2 regions of the Burkholderia sp. FERM BP-3421 genome follow, and region 2 is predicted to be linked to the other one. Evidence: riboswitches for the same ligand, from Rfam matches in the RefSeq annotation. Region 2 holds a riboswitch; the other holds the start of a gene.

Region 1 (8,653 bases), 870 kb from region 2:
TCAGGGGCTGCGAGATCGCATGGCAGGCCATGCAGTTCCTGCGCTGCGCGAGCGTCGGGCCATCGGCTTGCTGCGCATGCGCGTTGGCTCCGGCGGCAACCAGCAGGATTGCCATCAGACGCAACGGGATTCGTATCATCTAGAGGTCTCCGCCGGCGTGGGTGTCCGGCTTGGTTTGCGCGCATTATAAAAGCAAAGGGGGCGCGAGTTTTTCGCGCCCCCCGCTTCCTTGACGCAGCCGGGATGCCCCGGCCGTTGTCCGCAAGCGTCAGCCCGTCACCGCGCCCTTGTTCGCGGGCAGCGCGAGCGCCGCGTACTTTGCCAGCACGCCGCGCGTGTAGCGCGGCGCCGGCTGCTTCCAGGCGGCGCGGCGGCGCGCCAGCTCGGCGTCGTCGATGTTCAGCTGCAACAGCAGCCGGTGCGCGTCGATCGTGATCGAGTCGCCTTCCTGCACGAGCGCGATGGTGCCGCCGACGAAGGCTTCCGGCGCCACGTGGCCGACCACCATGCCCCAGGTGCCGCCCGAGAAGCGGCCGTCGGTGATGAGGCCGACCGTTTCGCCGAGCCCCTTGCCGATGATCGCCGAGGTCGGCGCGAGCATTTCCGGCATGCCCGGGCCGCCCTGCGGGCCGAGATAGCGCAGCACGACGACGTCGCCCGCATTGATCTTGTCGTCGAGGATCGCCTGCAGCGCGCCTTGCTCGTCGTCGAACACGCGCGCCGGGCCGGTGATGACCGGGTTCTTCAGGCCGGTGATCTTCGCGACCGCGCCGTCTTCCGCGAGATTGCCCTTCAGGATCGCGAGGTGGCCTTCCTTGTACAGCGCCCGGTCGATCGGGTAGATCACCTTCTGGTCGGCGCGCGGCACGCTCGGCACGTCCTTGAGCGCTTCGGCCATGGTCTCGCCGGTGATGGTCATGCAGTCGCCGTGCAGCAGGCCCGCGTCGAGCAGGATCTTCATCACTTGCGGGATGCCGCCCGCCGCATGCAGGTCGGTCGCGACGAACTGGCCCGACGGCTTCAGGTCGCAGATCACCGGCACGCGCTTGCGGATCCGCTCGAAGTCCTCGATCGACCAGTCGATCTCGGCCGCGTGCGCGATCGCGAGGAAGTGCAGCACGGCGTTGGTCGAGCCGCCCGTGGCCATGATCACCGACACCGCGTTCTCGATCGACTTCTTCGTGATGATGTCGCGCGGCTTCAGGTCGCGCTTCACCGCCTCGACGAGCACGCGCGCCGATTCGGCGGCCGAGTCGACCTTCTCGTCGTCCGGGTTCGCCATCGTCGACGAATACGGCAGCGACATGCCGAGCGCCTCGAACGACGAGCTCATCGTGTTCGCGGTGTACATCCCGCCGCACGAGCCGGTCGTCGGGCACGCGTTCTTCTCGACCCCTTCGAAATCTTCCTGCGACATCCGGCCCGCGGTGAACTCGCCGACCGCCTCGAACGAGGACACGATCGTCAGGTCCTTGCCCTTCCAGTGGCCGGGGCGGATCGTGCCGCCGTACACGTAGATGCCCGGCACGTTCAGGCGCGCGAGCGCGATCATCCCGCCCGGCATGTTCTTGTCGCAGCCGCCCACGACCACGACGCCGTCCATCCATTGACCTTGCACGCAGGTCTCGATGCAGTCGGCGATCACCTCGCGCGACACGAGCGAGTACTTCATCCCCTCGGTGCCCATCGACATGCCGTCGGAGATCGTCGGCGTACCGAAGATCTGCGGATTCGCGCCGGCGTCCTTGACCGCCTTCACGGCGGCGTCGGACAGGCGCTGCAGGCCCGCGTTGCACGGCGTGATGGTCGAGTGGCCGTTCGCGATGCCGATCATCGGCTTGTCGAAATCGTCCTTCTGGTAGCCGAGCGCGTAATACATCGAGCGGTTCGGCGCGCGCGCGACGCCTTGCGTGATGTTCTTCGAGCGGCGGTTGTACGACATGGGGAACTCCATCCGTTTGTTGTCTTGATTGCGGGGCGGCCGGCCGCGGCACGGGCGGAACGGCTCAAGTGGGCCAAGGATGCAGTTTCTCTTTGGGAATGTCCAATATATTATTCATAGCCGATTAGGTCGATCAACATATCAGGGAGCGTGACCGAGGTGAGCCCCGACCTGCGCCAGTGGCGCTATTTCGTGACCGTCGCCGACGAGCGACATTTCGGCCGCGCGGCCGCCCGGCTGTCGATGACGCAGCCGCCGTTGTCGCAGGCGATCCGCGCGCTGGAGGAGGCGCTGGGCGTCGCGCTGTTCGCGCGCACCAAGCGCTCGGTCGAGCTGACGGCGGTGGGCGCGGCGCTCCTGCCCGAGGTCGAGCGGCTGTTGGCTGCGGCGGACGCGCTGCCGCCGCTCGCGCAGAGTCTCGCGCGCGGCGAGGCCGGCTCGCTGTCGCTCGCGTTCGTGTCGACCGCGGACTACGGCCTGCTGCCGAACCTGCTGCGCGAGTTCGGCGCGCGCAATCCGCACGTGCGGCTGCAACTGACCGAGGCGACGAGCGACGTGCAGATCGACGAACTCGCGGCCGGGCGGATCGACGCCGGGTTGATCATTCCGCCCGTGCCGCCGCGGCATGCGGCCGTGCTGTCCTATCTGCCCGTGGCGCGCGAACCGCTCGTGGTGGCGATGCCGGCCGACGCGTCGAAGGCGGGCGAGGAGACGCCGGTGCGCCTCGCCGAGGTCGCGGACTTGCCGCTCGTGATCTTTCCGCGTCGTCTGGCGCCCGGCTTTTATGACATCATTACGGGCTGCTACGGCGCGGCGGGCGTCACGCCGCGCATCGGCCAGGAGGCGATCCAGATGCAGACGATCGTGAGCCTCGTGTCGGCCGGCATGGGCGTCGCGCTGGTGCCGCAGTCGCTGCGCAACCTGCGGCGCACGGGCGTGATCTACCGGCCGCTCGCCGCCGACGCGCCGGTCGTCGAGACCGGGCTGGCCTGGCGCACGGGCGACGTGAGTCCGGTGCTCGCGGCCTTCATCGAGATCGTGCGGCGCGCGGCGCCCGGCATCGACGGCTGAGAACCTCGGCGCGCGCCCGCCGTCAAACACGCGTCGCGCACCTCGTGCGCGGCGCGATGAATCCGAACCCTACACCGTTTATCCATGATCATTCACCCGCATTTCGATCCCGTCGCGATCCACCTCGGGCCGCTCGCCGTCCGCTGGTACGGCCTCATGTATCTGGTCGCGTTCATCGCGGCGATCGTGGTCGGCCGGCTGCGGCTGCGCCTGCCGCACGTCGCGGCGCAAGGCTGGACCGCGAAGGACATCGACGACATGATGTTCTACGGCGTGCTCGGCACCGTGCTCGGCGGCCGTCTCGGCTACGTGCTGTTCTACAAGGCGAGCTTCTATTTCTCGCACCCGCTCGACATCTTCAAGGTGTGGGAGGGCGGCATGTCGTTCCACGGTGGCTTCCTGGGCGTGGTGTTCGCGATGTCGCTGTTCGCGTGGCAGCGCAAGCGCAGCTGGATGGAGGTGACCGACTTCGTCGCGCCGATGGTGCCGACGGGGCTCGCCGCGGGGCGTCTCGGCAATTTCATCAACGGCGAGCTGTGGGGCCGCGTGACGAGCCCGGACGCGCCCTGGGCGATGTTGTTCCCCGGCGCCGCGCGCGACGATGCCGCGTGGCTCGGCGCGCATCCGGCGCTTGCCGCGAAGTGGAACCTCAACGAGGTGTTCATGCAGTATCAGATGCTGCCGCGCCATCCGTCGCAGCTCTACGAGATCGCGCTCGAGGGCGTCGCGCTGTTCTTCGTGCTGTTCTTCTTCGCGCGCAAGCCGCGGCCGCTCGGCGCGGTGTCGGCGGTGTTCCTGATCGGCTACGGCCTCGCGCGTTTCACCGTGGAGTTCGCGCGCGAGCCCGACGACTTCCTCGGACTGCTCACGTTCGGCTTGTCGATGGGGCAGTGGCTGTCGTTGCCGATGATCCTCGCGGGCATCGCGATGCTCGTGTGGGCCTATCGTCGTGGCGCGCGCGCCGCGCGCGCATGACGGGCGGCGTGAGCCGCGCACCATGAAGAACGCCGGCGGGAGCCGGCGTTTTTTTATCGTCGCGCGTCGCGCGTCACTTCATCTGGACCGAGCCGTTCACGTTGACGGTCACGGTCGCCTTGCCGCCCTCGACCGAGATCGGCGCGCCGGCGTCCTTGGACATCGGCGCGGCCGCGGCCATCGCCATCATGCGCGGATACGGCTGCACGTTGTGACCGCCGCCGACGTTGACGTCGCGGATCGAATAGCTGCTGTAGCCGAACGCCTTCGAGGCTTCCTCGGCGCGCGTGCGGAACGACTTGATCGCTTCCGTCGTGAGCTTCTGCTCGGCGGCGCGCTGTGCCTCGGGCGACAGCGAGAAGTCGACGCCGGCGATCTGCAGGGTCGTGGCGAGCTGGCCGGCGAGCTTCGAGGCGGCCGCGAAGTCGTGCGATTCGAGCACGACCTCGGTGCGGCCGCGCCATGCGGAGATCTTGCCGTCGCGGTCGGTGCTCGGATAGACCGAGAACGCGCCCGTGCGCGCGGTCACGCCGGCGACGCCGCGCGCCTGCGCGAGCGCCGCGTCGGCGCGGCGGTTCAGGTCCGCCGTGAGGCTGCCGGGGTCGCGCGCCTGCTGCTCGTAGAACAGCGTGATCGTGACGACGTCCTGCGGCACGTCGGCGCTGGCCTGTGCCGACAGCGACAGCACGCCGGCCGGCGGCGGTTGTTGGCCGACGCTCTGCGCGCGTGCGACGGACGGGGCGAGCGACAGCGCGACGGGCACCACGGTGGCGACGGCGAGAGCGAGCACGAGGGCGGTTTTTTTCGTCATGTTGGACTCCTTGAACGGAAGCGCGCACGCGATACGCGCAAAAACGCGGTACGAGGCCGCGCCTGATGAGGATCGTAACCGGCGGCTTGCCGGCTGAGCGACCGTTAGGCCAATGAAAGGCGCGCCGAGTTCCGCTGCGCGGCCGGCCGGGCCGGCCGATTTGACTTTCCTTGAAGCGGGCCGCGGCGCGACCTCACTTCATCAGCTTCTGCGTGATGAAGCGCCATTCGGCGGGCGTGACGGGCGTGATCGAGAGGCGGTTGCCTTTCGCGAGCACGCGCATGTCGGCAAGGGCGTCGTGCTCGCGCAACGCGGCGAGCGGCACGAGCGGCGACTTGCGCACGAACTTCACGTCGACCAGCATCCAGCGCGGTGTTTCGCGCGTGGATTTCGGATCGTGATAGGGGCTCTTCGGATCGAACTGCGTGGGATCGGGATAGGGCGTCGAACAGACCTCGGCGAGGCCGGCGATGCCGGGCTCGGGGCAGCTCGAGTGATAGAACAGCACGCCGTCGCCGATGTGCATCGTGTCGCGCATGAAGTTGCGCGCCTGATAGTTGCGCACGCCGGTCCACGGCAGCGTGCGCTGCGGCGCGTTCGCGAGATCGTCGATGCTCGCTTCGTCCGGTTCGGACTTCATCAGCCAGTGGTGCATGGATCGTGATCGACGCAGGAAAAAGGCTGCCGCAAAAGGAAACGGCATCGGGAATCGCCCGATGCCGTTGAAAAGGCCCCCGCCTTGGCCGCTAGGCCGGCATCCTGAACCTGGGGTTCAGAATTGGTCGCAGTTAGCAGCACATCGGGTACATCAGACAGAGTGACGCGCGCGCCCGTGCTACAAATTTCCGCAACCGTGCACATGGCATTGGTTCAAGGAATATATGACCTTGGCGAACCAGGCAGGGAAGCTGACTAATCGTGCGGATCGTGTTTGGATTCAGTGGCTTGCGCGATGCTCATCACGCTGGACATCAAGCACCACGAGAACCCGTGCGACCCGCTTACTGCGCTTCGTGCTGTGCGAGCACTGCACCAAGCTGTTCATTCATTTGATGCATTGTACGCCGGATTTCCTCCGCGGGAAATGCTTCTCCGTGCCGCACGCTCTGTTGCAGCCTCAAAAGCTCCGACGCGAGCGACAGCGCGGCCATCACGGCGATGCGATCCGTGCCGCGCACGGAGCTGTTCGAGCGGATCTTCGACATCTCCGCATCGACGCGCGCGACCGCCTCGAGCAACGCGGCTTCGGTGTCGGCGGAGCAGGCGAGCCGATACGCCTGACCGAGGATCGATACTTCGATCTGCTTGGTGCTCATGCATGTTCTCCGTGGCTGGCCGGGCCGCCCTCGCGCGCATCATCGCGCGGGTCGAGCAGGTCGAGCTGGTTTTCCGCGTCCGGCGCGTTCTTCGCGCGCGGCAGCTTCTCGAGAATCGCATTGAGCTTCACCTGGGCATCGTCGATCTTCGCCGACAGCGCGTCGCGCTCCGCCGCAAGGGCGTCGCGTTCCTCGCGCAGTTGCGAGAGTTCCGTGCGGGTCGCTTCCGCTTCCGTGCGCAATTGCGCGAGCTGCTCTTCGAGCGCGAGCCGCTCCGTGTGATGACGCTTGTTCAGCGCGATCAAACGGCCAATATTTTGAGATAGAGTTTCGAGTTCGTTGAGCATCTGCTGCGTCCTCTAAAGACCCAGCATTTTAGCGCGGATTATCGTCCAACCCGAGATCCGGATCGTATCGAGACGTAACGTTCATGCGTGTTGATGCGAATTTTGCGACAAATCTGGGTCAAATCCCGCGAGCTGGGGGGCGCGCGCGGCGCGCGGGAGGCTTTCTTGACGGCCGGCACCCGCGCTCCTACACTGGCGCCGCTTTGGTGCTCGCGTGCACGCGCACGCGGTTAAACGGGAAGCAGGGCGCACGGTCCGCCAGGACCGGCCAACCTGCGCTGCCCCCGCAACGGTAAGCGGCGCATCGCGTGCGATGCCAGCTGTCCCCACAAGCGCGGCGTTTGCCGCGCGGCCACTGCGCGATGCGCGCGGGAAGGCGGGGCGGTGACGCCGCCAGCCCGGATACCGGCCAGGGCGGGAGGGCGGACGCGCGATGCGCGCCGTCCTCGTGAGGCGGAACCTGCGGGGAGGCGGGGGCCGCACCGTTCAACAGGATTCATCGATGCGAACCCAGATCGCCCGCGCCGCGCTCGTCGCGTGTTCCGGGCTGCCGTGCGCCGCCGTCGCGCAGAGCACGCCGCCTGCTTCTTCCCCGCCGCCTTCGTCCGCCGCCGCGCCGACCCAGCTCGAGCCGATCGTCGTGACCGCGCAGCGTGCCCCGCAAGCGCTCGCGGACGCGCTGCCGCAAACCACTCTGTTTACCCGCGCGGACATCGAGAACAGCAATGCGACCGATCTGCCCGGCCTGCTCGCGCTCGCGCCCGGCGCGCAGATCGTGCGCAACGGCGGGCCCGGCGCGACCGCGAGCCTGTTCCTGCGCGGCGCGCAGTCGACTCAGTCGCTGGTGTTGATCGACGGCGTGCGGGTCGATTCGGCGAGCCTCGGCCAGGCGCAGATCGCGCAGCTGCCGCTCGACCAGATCGAGCGGGTCGAGATCGTCAACGGCAACGTGTCGTCGCTGTACGGCTCGGGCGCGATCGGCGGCGTCGTGCAGGTGTTCACGAAGGACGGCGGCGATCATCCGCCGCGCTTCAACTTCTCGGTCGGCTATGGCAGCTATCACACGCAGAGCCAGACCGCGGGCGTGTCGGGCCGGCTCGACGCGGCGGGCGACACGACCTTCAGCGTGTCGCTGTCGCGCGACAAGACCGACGGCTTCTCGGCCATCGATCCGGTCCGGCAGCCGCAGGCGAATCCGAATGCGAACGGCTATCTCGACGAAAGCGTGGCCGCGTCGCTCAAGCATCGCTTCAACGCGCGCTGGAGCGCGGGTGTCAGCTACTTCCAGAGCAACGGCGACACCAGCTTCGACAATGCCTACGGGCAGCCGACCGATCTCAACAGCCTGTATACCAAGGTGCAGCAGATCGCCGCGTTCGCGGACGGCAAGCTGACCGACTGGTGGACCACGCATCTGCGCGTCGCGAGCGGCAACGATCGAAGCCAGTCCTGGCTGAACGGCGCCTATACCGATCACTTCAACACCGACAACCGCCAGTACACCTGGCAAAACGATTTCGCGCCGCTGAAGGATCAGCGCATCCAGGCGGGCTATGAGCGGCTCGACCAGGCGTTCGACTCCGACGTGTTCGCCGCGCCGCAGCGTCATGTGAATTCGGGCTGGCTCGGCTACACGGGCCGCTTCGGGAACAGCCAGTTCCAGGCCAACGTGCGGCGCGACCAGTACTCCGATTTCGGCGGCGCCAACAGCTACTATCTCGGCTATGGGCTCGACGTGACCGAGCACTGGAAGGTCACGGCCAGCTATTCCGATGCATTCCGCGCACCGAGCTTCAACGATCTGTACTACCCGAACGCAGGCAATCCGGCGATCCGCCCCGAGCGCAGCCACTCGGTCGAGGCCGCCGTGCAGTACGCGTCGGACGCGCTCGGCGTGGCGCGCGTGACGGTGTTCCAGACGCGCTACACGGACCTGATCGACTACCAGCCGGTCGCGAACAGCTATTACTATCAGGCCGTGAACATCGGCCGGGCCAAGGTGCAGGGTGTCGAGGGCTCGTGGCAGGGCCATGTCGGCAAGACCGAGGTGCGGGTCGCGGCGACCGTGCAGAACCCGGTCGACGAGACGGCCGGCCAGGACCTGAACCGGCGCGCGCGCCGCTTCGCATCGTTCGCGCTGAACCGCGCGTTCGGCGGCTGGCGCGTCGGCGGCGAATGGCTCGTCAGCGGC
Region 2 (8,653 bases):
CTTTTCGAGCGAGGCGGGGTCGCCGTGTTCGTTCAGGACGATGATCCGCTGGATCAGCGCTTCGTTGTTCGGGGCTGCGTTCGTGTCCGGGGACGGCGCGGCCGGGGTCCGGGCGCAGGCGAGCAGCAGGAGGGAGGCGGCCAGCGCACGCCGTGCGCGTGAAAAGCGAGGGTTTATGTTCATTCTGTTTTGAAATAGGTCTGCTTTGATTATATCGAGTCGACTCCCGGGGCCTGCCGGGCGGGGTCGATCGAGGCCGGCGCGGCCCATGGGCGCGAGGCGGCCGGCGTGCAGACCAACGGAGAAAGCATCATGAATACGTCGGCCGACGAACCGTTGTCGAACCGTTCCATCGAGGCCTGGCAATTCAGGCTGCACTGCGCCGTGATTCCGTTCGTGATTCTGGCGATGGTCGCGGGGCCGCTCTATCTGGGCTATCTCGTGACGTGGAGCAGCCATGCGGACTCCAAGTTCATCGGGTTCGTCCTGGACAACTACCTGGTGTTCTTCGTGTTGCCGTATGTCGGGCTGTTCGCCTACTTCATCGTCACGACCCTGCGGATGAGCAACGGGCCGGTTGGTGTTTGAACTCGGGACGTTCATCCGGATCAAGGGCGCGGCGGGCCCGATCCTGTTCTGGATCATCACGTTCGTCGCGATCAGCGCGACGAACAAGGCGTGCTGGAAGGGCTGGCGTTGAGCGCGCGGCGCGCATGAATGAAAACGGCCACCGGAGTGGCCGTGGCGCCCGCCGGACCGGCGGGAGCGGGGCGGAGGCGGGAAGGGGCGGGGGCGGCGCGGCCGCGCCGCTACGTGCGCCGTCCCGCCGGCACGCCGCGTTCGGCCAGCGCGCCGAACACGAGGCCGATCGTCGTCCACATGATCACCTGCATGCCGATCGCGGCGACCCGGAACTGCCACAGCACGGTCGCAGGGAACGCGTCGGGCACTTCGTTGATCGCGGGCAGCGCGTGCTGCACGGCCGCGATGATCGCGACGAACACGAGCCCCGCCGCGAGCGACGCGTTCCACGCGCCGAGCCGCGCGGACAACCGGCCGCGCACCTTGAGCGAGAACACCAGCGTCACGATCGAGATCGCGATCATCAGGAAGAACAGCCCGGTTCGATAGCCGATCGTCTCCGGATCGCCCACCGAGGGGGGATTGGCGGGGTACTTGAGATTGGGGACGATCACCAGCGCGATGAACGCCGCGAGCGCGAGCCACGCGGACAGCGGCCGCGCGGCGAGCCGCCCGACCCGGCCGTACGCATAGGCGAAGGTCAGCGCGAACAGGCCGCCGAATGCCGCGCCGTAGGTCACGACGCCCGTGAGCAGGCCGAGCCCGGCCTGGGTCCCGCGGCTGACGAGCTCCGGTTCCGGGGCCTCGCCCTTGGCCGCATCGAGCTTTTCCTCGAAGGCGATCGCCTGCGCGACCTGGGGTTCGCCGACGACCCGCGCGAACGCGAACGTGAGAAGACCGGCGGCGATGCCTGCGAGCATCCCGCGGACCAGCAGTTTTCCGACCATCCGTGCCTCCGCGTCAGTGGCAGGGGAAGCCGAGCAGGTGCCGGCCGTCGTGCACGAACTCATGCACGTACATGCCGGGAACGAGCGAGGTCGCGCCTTGTTCCGCGCCGACGAAGTAGAGCGCGAGCAGCAGGAGCAGGCCGGCGAACAGGGCCCAGGGCAACAGTTCGCCAAGGGGAATCGGCGCCGGGGCGGCAACCGGGTTGAGGGCAGCTTCGTGCATGGTGGGATCTCCGGGGGAATCGCGCCCCGTCAAGGGTGGTGAGGAAAGGCAAGGAACGCAGGTCTGGCTTCCGGGATCAGGGATCGCCGGTTACAGTGGCGCGACCGCGCCGGATTCGCACCGGCTTCCGCGTTCGTATTCGGAGGGCATTGTACGCGTGATTTTTTTGCCGGAGCAATCGGAGGGCGAGCCGCATCGGGCGGCCGACGCCGACCTCGTCGTGTATCTCGTCGCGCATGCGGCGACCCGCGCGATGCGGAGCGGCGCGTTCCCCGACGACGATCCGCTCGATGCGCGCGGTCTCGCCGAGGCGGCCGCGCTGCGCGCGCGCTGGACGCCGCCCGCCGGCGCGCGCGCGTGCAGCAGCCCGGCGCGCTGCGCGCGGCAGACCGCCGAGGCGCTCGGCCTGCCTGCCGCGCCCGAGGCGGGGCTGGCGGATCTCGACTACGGCCGCTGGCGCGGCGTGCCGCTCGCGCGCCTCGCGCAGACGGCCCCGGATGCGCTGCGGGCCTGGTTGGCGGATCCGCGCGCGCATCCGCACGGCGGCGAAGCGTTCGCGGATGCGCGGCGGCGGGTGGGCGGCTGGCTCGACGGCTTGCCGGCGGGCGGTCGGATCGTCGCCGTCACCCATCCGGCGCTGGTGCGCGCCGCGCTCGCGCATGCGCTGGGTACGTCGCCCGATGCGCCGTTCGGTCCGGAGGTCGCGCCGCTGGCCGTGACGGTGCTGGTGCGCGCCGGGCCGGGCTGGATGCGTCGTGAAGCAGCCGAAGGGTGAGCCGCGCCGCGCAGCCCGCGATGCGTGATGCGTGATGCGTGATGCGTGATGCGTGATGCGTGATGCGTGATGCGCGCCGTGGGTTATCGCCCCGGCCGGTCCCAACGCTTGATTCGCGTGCGCGGTCTTGATACGATCGCCGCACTTTGTCGTCACGCGCAACGCCCTCCCGGTCCGCCGGGAGGGCGTTTCTTTTTGGCTTTCCCCCACCGAAAAGGAATTGCGCGACATGAATCCCGTCTCTTCTCTCTCCCGCGCCGCCCATCCGGACGAAGGCCTCGGCCACCGCCGGCACGGCGACGGCCCCGTGCGCGTGCTGATGCTGCACGACTGGCTCGGCGACCACACGAACTACGACGCCATCCTCCCGTATCTCGACGGCGACGCGTTCACCTATGTGTTCGCCGACCTGCGCGGATACGGCCGCTCGTTCCACCTGACGGGCGCGTATACGCTCGACGAGGTGAGCGCCGACTGCCTCGCGCTCGCCGACCGGCTCGGCTGGACGGGCTTCCACGTGATCGGCCATTCGATGACCGGGATGGTGACGCAGCGGCTCGCGGCCGTCGCGCCCGGGCGGATCCTGGGCGCGGTGGCGGTGTGCCCGGTGTCCGCCGCGGGGCAGGGGCTCGACGCCGAGGCGCGGGCGTTCTTCGAGCAGGTCGCGACGGACGACGCCGCCTTGCGCCGGCTGCTCCGTCATGTCGCGGGCGGCTTGTCGCCGGGCTGGATCGAGGCCAAGCTGCGGCAGCGCCGCGCGGCGGTCTCGCCGGCCTGCCGGCCCGGCTATCTCGCGATGCTGAACGGGCCCGGGTTCGTCGACCAGGTGCGCGGGCTCGCCACGCGCTTTCTCGTGATGGTCGGCGACCACGATCCCGGGCTCGACGCGGCGGCGATGCGGCGCAGCTTCCTCGCGTGGCACCCGAATGCGCGCCTCGCGGTCGTGCCGAACTGCGGGCACTACCCGATGCAGGAGTGCCCGCCGTACTTCGTCACGCTGATCGAGGCGTTCCTGCGCGGGGATCCCGCCTGAGCCCGCGCCGCGCATGAAAAAACGCGGCGCGTCCCCATCGGGCACGCGCCGCGTTCTGCTTGCCGGACGACCGGTCCCGCCCGGCTCAGCCGGCCGTGCCGTTCGCCGCGACGGGCGTCGCGAGCGCCGCATGCGCGGTGCCGAAGGTCTCGCTGACGATGCTGCCGTTGTCGAGCTTCAGCACGCGGTCCGCGATCGGGAAATAGCGGTCGTCGTGGCTGATCACGATCACGGTCTTGCCGCGCGCGCGCAGCTCGGGCAGCAGCTGCTCGTAGAACACCGCCTTGAATTGCGGATCCTGGTCCGCCGCCCATTCGTCGAACAGGTACAGCGGGCGATCCTCCAGGTACGCGACCACGAGCGCGAGGCGCTTGCGCTGGCCGGTCGACAGCGCGCGCGTCGAGAACGCGCCGTCCACCACCTGCACCTTGTGATCGAGCGCGAGCTTCGCGACGAGCGCGTTCGCGCGCGCGTCGGCCTGGGCGCGCGACGCGTCGTTCGGATCGACGATCCCGAGCAGCGCGTCGAACAGGTGGAAATCGTTGAACACGGCGGTGAAGCGCTCGCGGTACGCGCCGCGCTCGGCGAACCCGATCGGCTGGCCGTCGATCTCGATCGCGCCGCCTTCGGGCTCGTACAGCCCGGTCAGCACCTTCGCGAGCGTGGTCTTGCCGCTGCCGTTGCCGCCGACGATGAACACCAGTTCGCCCGGCTGCAGCGTCAGGTTGATCGGCCCGACGCGGAACATCCGCTCGTCGCGCTCATGGAAATACGAATGCGTGACGTCGCGCAGCGCGAGCGTGCGGAACGGCGCATGCGACGCCGCTTCGGGCGGCGGCGGCACCACGCGCAGCGCGCCGAACTGGGCCATCAGCTTCTCGATGCGGTCGAGCGAGACGCGCGCCGCGTTGAGGGTGGGCACGTTGTTGAGCAGGCCGTCGAGCGGCAGCAGCATGAACAGGAACACGACCACGTAGCCGGACGCCGCCGGGCCGTCGCCGCGCACGCCCAGCGCCGGCCAGAACGCGGCGACGCCGAGGAACACGTAGAACAGGAACACGATCCAGCCGACCCCGACCGCATACGCGCTGAACGCGCGGCGGCGATGGTCGCGCACCTCGCCGATCGCCGCGCCGAGCTGGCCGTCGATGAACTGCCGCGCGCGGGCCTGGTGCAGCTTCAGCTCCTTGGCGCCCGTGAAGAGCGCGCCGAGATAGCCGAACAGCTTGTCCTGCGAGCGCCCGGCGGCTTCGAGCAGCGCGATCGCGCGCTTGTCGCCGGCGTGATAGCCGAGCGAGCCGACCAGGATCGCCGCGACCGCGAGCAGGCACACCGGCCACGACAGCCAGGCGAGGTAGCCGAGGCAGCCGAACACGATCGAGCCGTGCATCACCAGATTCGGCAGCGCGAAGAACAGCATCGACACATTGGTGGCGTCGTCGGTCAGCACCGACTGCACGGGCGCGGCGCCGATCCGTTCGACGTCCTGCAGCTCGGCCGCGGCCACCCGGCGCGCGACGTGCTCGCGCAGCTGCGCCATGGTGTCCTGCGACAGCCGGGCGAACAGCACGCCGGTGATGATCCGGGTGACGAGCGCGATCACCGCGCACAGGCCGAAGCGCAGCGCGAGCGTCGCGCCGGCCGCGTCGGGCTGGGACAGCGCCTTGCTCAGCGTGGCGACCAGCAGCACGCTCGCGATGCCGTTCAGCACGCAGGCGACGAGCGCGATCGTGAACGCGCCGCGCGAGCGCTTCAGGAGGCCGAGGATGAGCCGGATCGCCGGTCGGGCGGCGCGCCGGTCGGCGGAGGGAGGGTCGAACTGCTCGGTGGCTGATGTCATCGGCAACAGGGGCGAATAGGGCGGATGGGCATGGCGGCCCCATGACACGCAGATGACAGCGGTTTCCGGGGCGCCTCTCGACACTATGACGAACGGGCGCGGCAAATCTTTACCACAGGCCGGGCGCGCAAATGATTGCGCGGTCACGGTAAAGATTTGCGCGCGTGGTTCGTCTCACTTGTGAAGCGGCCCCCAATGCGGGCGGCGACCTGAACGACAGGGCCGGAAACGGCCGGATCCACCGGACTTCACGCCATGACGAGCTTTCCGACTGCGCTGCACCACCGAATTCACGCGCTTGCGCGCCTTGCCCCCGACGCCCCGGCGCTCGCCTCGTTCACCCCCGGCACGGTGCGGCTCACGCGCGGCGAGCTGGACGACCGCGCCGCGCGCCTCGCCGCGCAGCTGACGGCCGCCGGCGTGACGACCGAGGTGCGGGTCGGGGTGTGCGTCGCGCGCTCGTGCGACCTGTTCGTCGCGCTGCTCGCGGTGCTCAAGGCGGGCGGCGTGTTCGTCGCGCTCGATCCGCGCCATCCGGGCGCGCGGCTCGACTGGGTGGCCCGCGACGCGGGCCTCGCGCACGGCATCGTCGACGCCTCGGCGGACGCCGCGATGCGCGCGCGCTTCGCGCGCTGCTTCGAAGTCGCGAGCGTGGCCGAGCCCGATCCGGCCGCGCCGCGCACGCCCGGCGACGCGCCCGTGCACCCGCGCGCGGCCGCCTACATGATCTATACCTCCGGCTCGACCGGCACGCCGAAGGCGGTGGTGGTCGAGCACGGCCCGCTCGCCGCGCACGGCGACGCGCTCGCGGCCTCGCTGCCGATCGGGGCGGACGACCGCGTGCTGCATTTCGCGTCAGTCAATTTCGACGTCGCGATCGAGGCCTGGCTCGTGCCGCTCGCGGTCGGCGGCAGCGTCGTGATCAGCGATCCGCCGCCGTTCGCGCCGCAGACCGCGCACGCGTTCATGGTGCGCGAGGGCGTGACCAACACCACCTTGCCGCCCGCCTATCTGCGCGAATTCGCGGCGGTGTGCGCGCGCGACGGCGTGCCGCCGTCGCTGCGCGTGCTGCTGTTCGGCGGCGAGGCGATGTCGCAGGACAGCTTCGACGAGATCCGCCGGGTGTTTCCCGCGCAGCGGCTCGTCAACGGCTACGGGCCGACCGAGGCGGTGATCTCGCCAATGCTGTGGCCGGTCGATCCGGGCGCGACGCCCGCGCTCGATCCGAGCCAGGGCTATGCGTCGCTGCCGATCGGCTGGCCGATCGGACGCCGCGTCGCGCGCATCGACGGCGGCGCGCCGCAGGGCGCCGACGGCGAATTGCTGCTCGGCGGCGTGTGTCTCGCGCGCGGCTATCACGGCCGGCCCGGGCTGACCGCCGAGCGTTTCCTGCCGGATCCGGGCGGCGAGCCGGGCGAGCGCATCTATCGCACCGGCGATCTCGCGCGCGAACGCGCGGACGGGTCGTTCGACTACCTCGGGCGGATCGACGATCAGGTGCAGGTGCGCGGCGTGCGCGTGGAACCCGGCGAGATCGCCGCATGCCTGCTCGCGCATCCGGCCGTCAGCGACGCCGGCGTGCTCGCCGAGACGGCGGGCGGCCGCACTCAGCTGACCGCCTGCGTGGTGCTGACCGAGCCGCTCGCCGATGCGGCGCTCAAGGCGCACCTGGGCGCGCATCTGCCGGCGGCGTGGCTGCCGCACCGCTTCGCGCGCTTCACGCGGCTGCCGTATACCTTGAACGGCAAGCTCGACCGCGTCGCGCTGCGCGATTCGGTCGCGGCGCTGCCGGCCGTGGCCGACGACGATCATGTCGCGCCCGTCGGCGCGACCGAGACGCGCCTCGCGGCGCTGTGGCAGCGCCTGCTCGACGAGGCCGCGCCGCTCGGCCGCACCGATCGGTTCTTCGCGCGCGGCGGCGATTCGCTCGGCGCGATGCAGTTGCAGGCCGCGATCCGCGCCGAATGGGGCGTCGCGCTGCGGCTCGAGGCGCTGTTCGACGATGCGACGCTGGCCGAACTGGCGGCCGCGATCGAGCAGGGCGAGCCCGATGCCGCCGCGCCCGCGCGCGCGCTGAAGATCGAGGCGGCGAGCGCCGACCTGTCCACGCCGTACCGCGACCGTCCCGCCTCGTTCGCGCAGCAGCGCTTCTGGGTGCTCGCGCGCACCCAGGACGCGGGCGACGCCTATCACGTCGCCGTGCAATGGGACATCGACGGCCTGCTCGATCCCGCCGTGCTGCAACGCGCGCTCGACCATCTGCTCGCGCGCCACGAAGCATGGCGCACGACGCTCGTCGAGGACGACGACGGCGTGGTGTGGCAGCGCATCCACCGCCGCCTGCCGGTGACGCTCGCGACGGTCGACCTGCGCGGTCTCGACGACGCGGTGCGCGCGGCGCGCCTCGCCGACCTGACCCGCCAGCACGCGGGCGCGGCGTTCGACCTGTCGGGCGGGCCGCTCGTGCGCGCCACGCTCGTCACGCTGACGGGCGGCGCGCAGCATTTCCTGCTCACCACCCACCATGCGGTCAGCGACGGCTGGAGCTCGCGCTGCGCATTCGATGAACTGACCCGCGCCTATGCCGCGTTCGCGGAAGGCCGGGAGCCGGCGTCGCCGGCGCTGCCGATCCAGTACGCGGACTATGCCCAGGCGCAGCGCGCGATGCTCGCCGGGGGCGAGGGCGCGCGCCAGCTCGACTATTGGCGCGAGGCGCTCGCGCAGGCGCCCGCGCCGCTCGCGCTGCCGCTCGACCGGGCGCGCGGCGCGGCCGCGGATCATCGCGGCGGCCGCGTGGCGCTGCGCTTGTCCGCCGGGCTGTCGGAGGCGCTGCGCGACACCGCGCGCCAACTGCGCGCCTCGCCGTTCACGCTGCTGCTGGCCGCGTTCGACGCGTGGCTGTTCCGCCTGACGGGCGAGCGCGACCTGGTGGTCGCCGCGCCGGTCGCGGACCGCGCGCAGGCCGAGACCCGGCCGCTCGTGGGCCTGTTCCTGAACACGCTCGCGCTGCGCGCGCGGGTGAGCCCGGCGCAGCGCTTCGCGGCGCTGGTCGACGCGGTGCGGCGCGACGCGGTCGCGGCCTTCGCGCACCAGGACGTGCCGTTCGATCAGGTGCTGGACGCGGTGCAGCCGCCCGCGCGGCGCGGCGAGGCCTGGCTCAAGGTCAAGTTCGCGCAGCAGTTCGATCTGGCGCTGTCGGCGTCGCTGCCGGGCGCGACGGCGCGCATGGCGGCCGGGCTCGATCTCGGCGCGC

What was found. Region 2 has a riboswitch for cobalamin ahead of Bsp3421_RS21640 (CbtB domain-containing protein). Riboswitches for the same ligand answer to the same signal wherever they lie in the genome.
Region 1: it holds a riboswitch for cobalamin, as region 2 does, so the genes downstream of both, Bsp3421_RS25610 (TonB-dependent receptor domain-containing protein) here and Bsp3421_RS21640 (CbtB domain-containing protein) in region 2, are expected to answer to the same signal.

What each region holds. Positions count from the first base shown of each region.
Region 1 is NZ_CP117782.1:2,144,351-2,153,003, reverse strand. Features, by position in the region: gene Bsp3421_RS25655 (c-type cytochrome) at 1-139, opposite strand, end outside; gene ilvD (dihydroxy-acid dehydratase) at 269-1,942, opposite strand; gene Bsp3421_RS25645 (LysR substrate-binding domain-containing protein) at 2,102-3,013, shown strand; gene lgt (prolipoprotein diacylglyceryl transferase) at 3,098-3,988, shown strand; gene Bsp3421_RS25635 (SIMPL domain-containing protein) at 4,062-4,799, opposite strand; gene Bsp3421_RS25630 (EVE domain-containing protein) at 4,993-5,454, opposite strand; RNA gene ssrS (6S RNA) at 5,527-5,708, opposite strand; gene Bsp3421_RS25620 (cell division protein ZapA) at 5,801-6,115, opposite strand; gene Bsp3421_RS25615 (ATPase) at 6,112-6,462, opposite strand; cobalamin riboswitch at 6,650-6,890, shown strand; gene Bsp3421_RS25610 (TonB-dependent receptor domain-containing protein) at 6,965-8,653, shown strand, end outside.
Region 2 is NZ_CP117782.1:1,270,789-1,279,441, reverse strand. Features, by position in the region: gene Bsp3421_RS21660 (hypothetical protein) at 1-183, opposite strand, end outside; gene Bsp3421_RS21655 (hypothetical protein) at 313-588, shown strand; gene Bsp3421_RS21650 (hypothetical protein) at 578-700, shown strand; gene Bsp3421_RS21645 (CbtA family protein) at 810-1,529, opposite strand; gene Bsp3421_RS21640 (CbtB domain-containing protein) at 1,543-1,752, opposite strand; cobalamin riboswitch at 1,792-1,919, opposite strand; gene Bsp3421_RS21635 (histidine phosphatase family protein) at 1,910-2,527, shown strand; gene Bsp3421_RS21630 (alpha/beta fold hydrolase) at 2,757-3,560, shown strand; gene Bsp3421_RS21625 (cyclic peptide export ABC transporter) at 3,646-5,400, opposite strand; gene Bsp3421_RS21620 (non-ribosomal peptide synthetase) at 5,656-8,653, shown strand, end outside.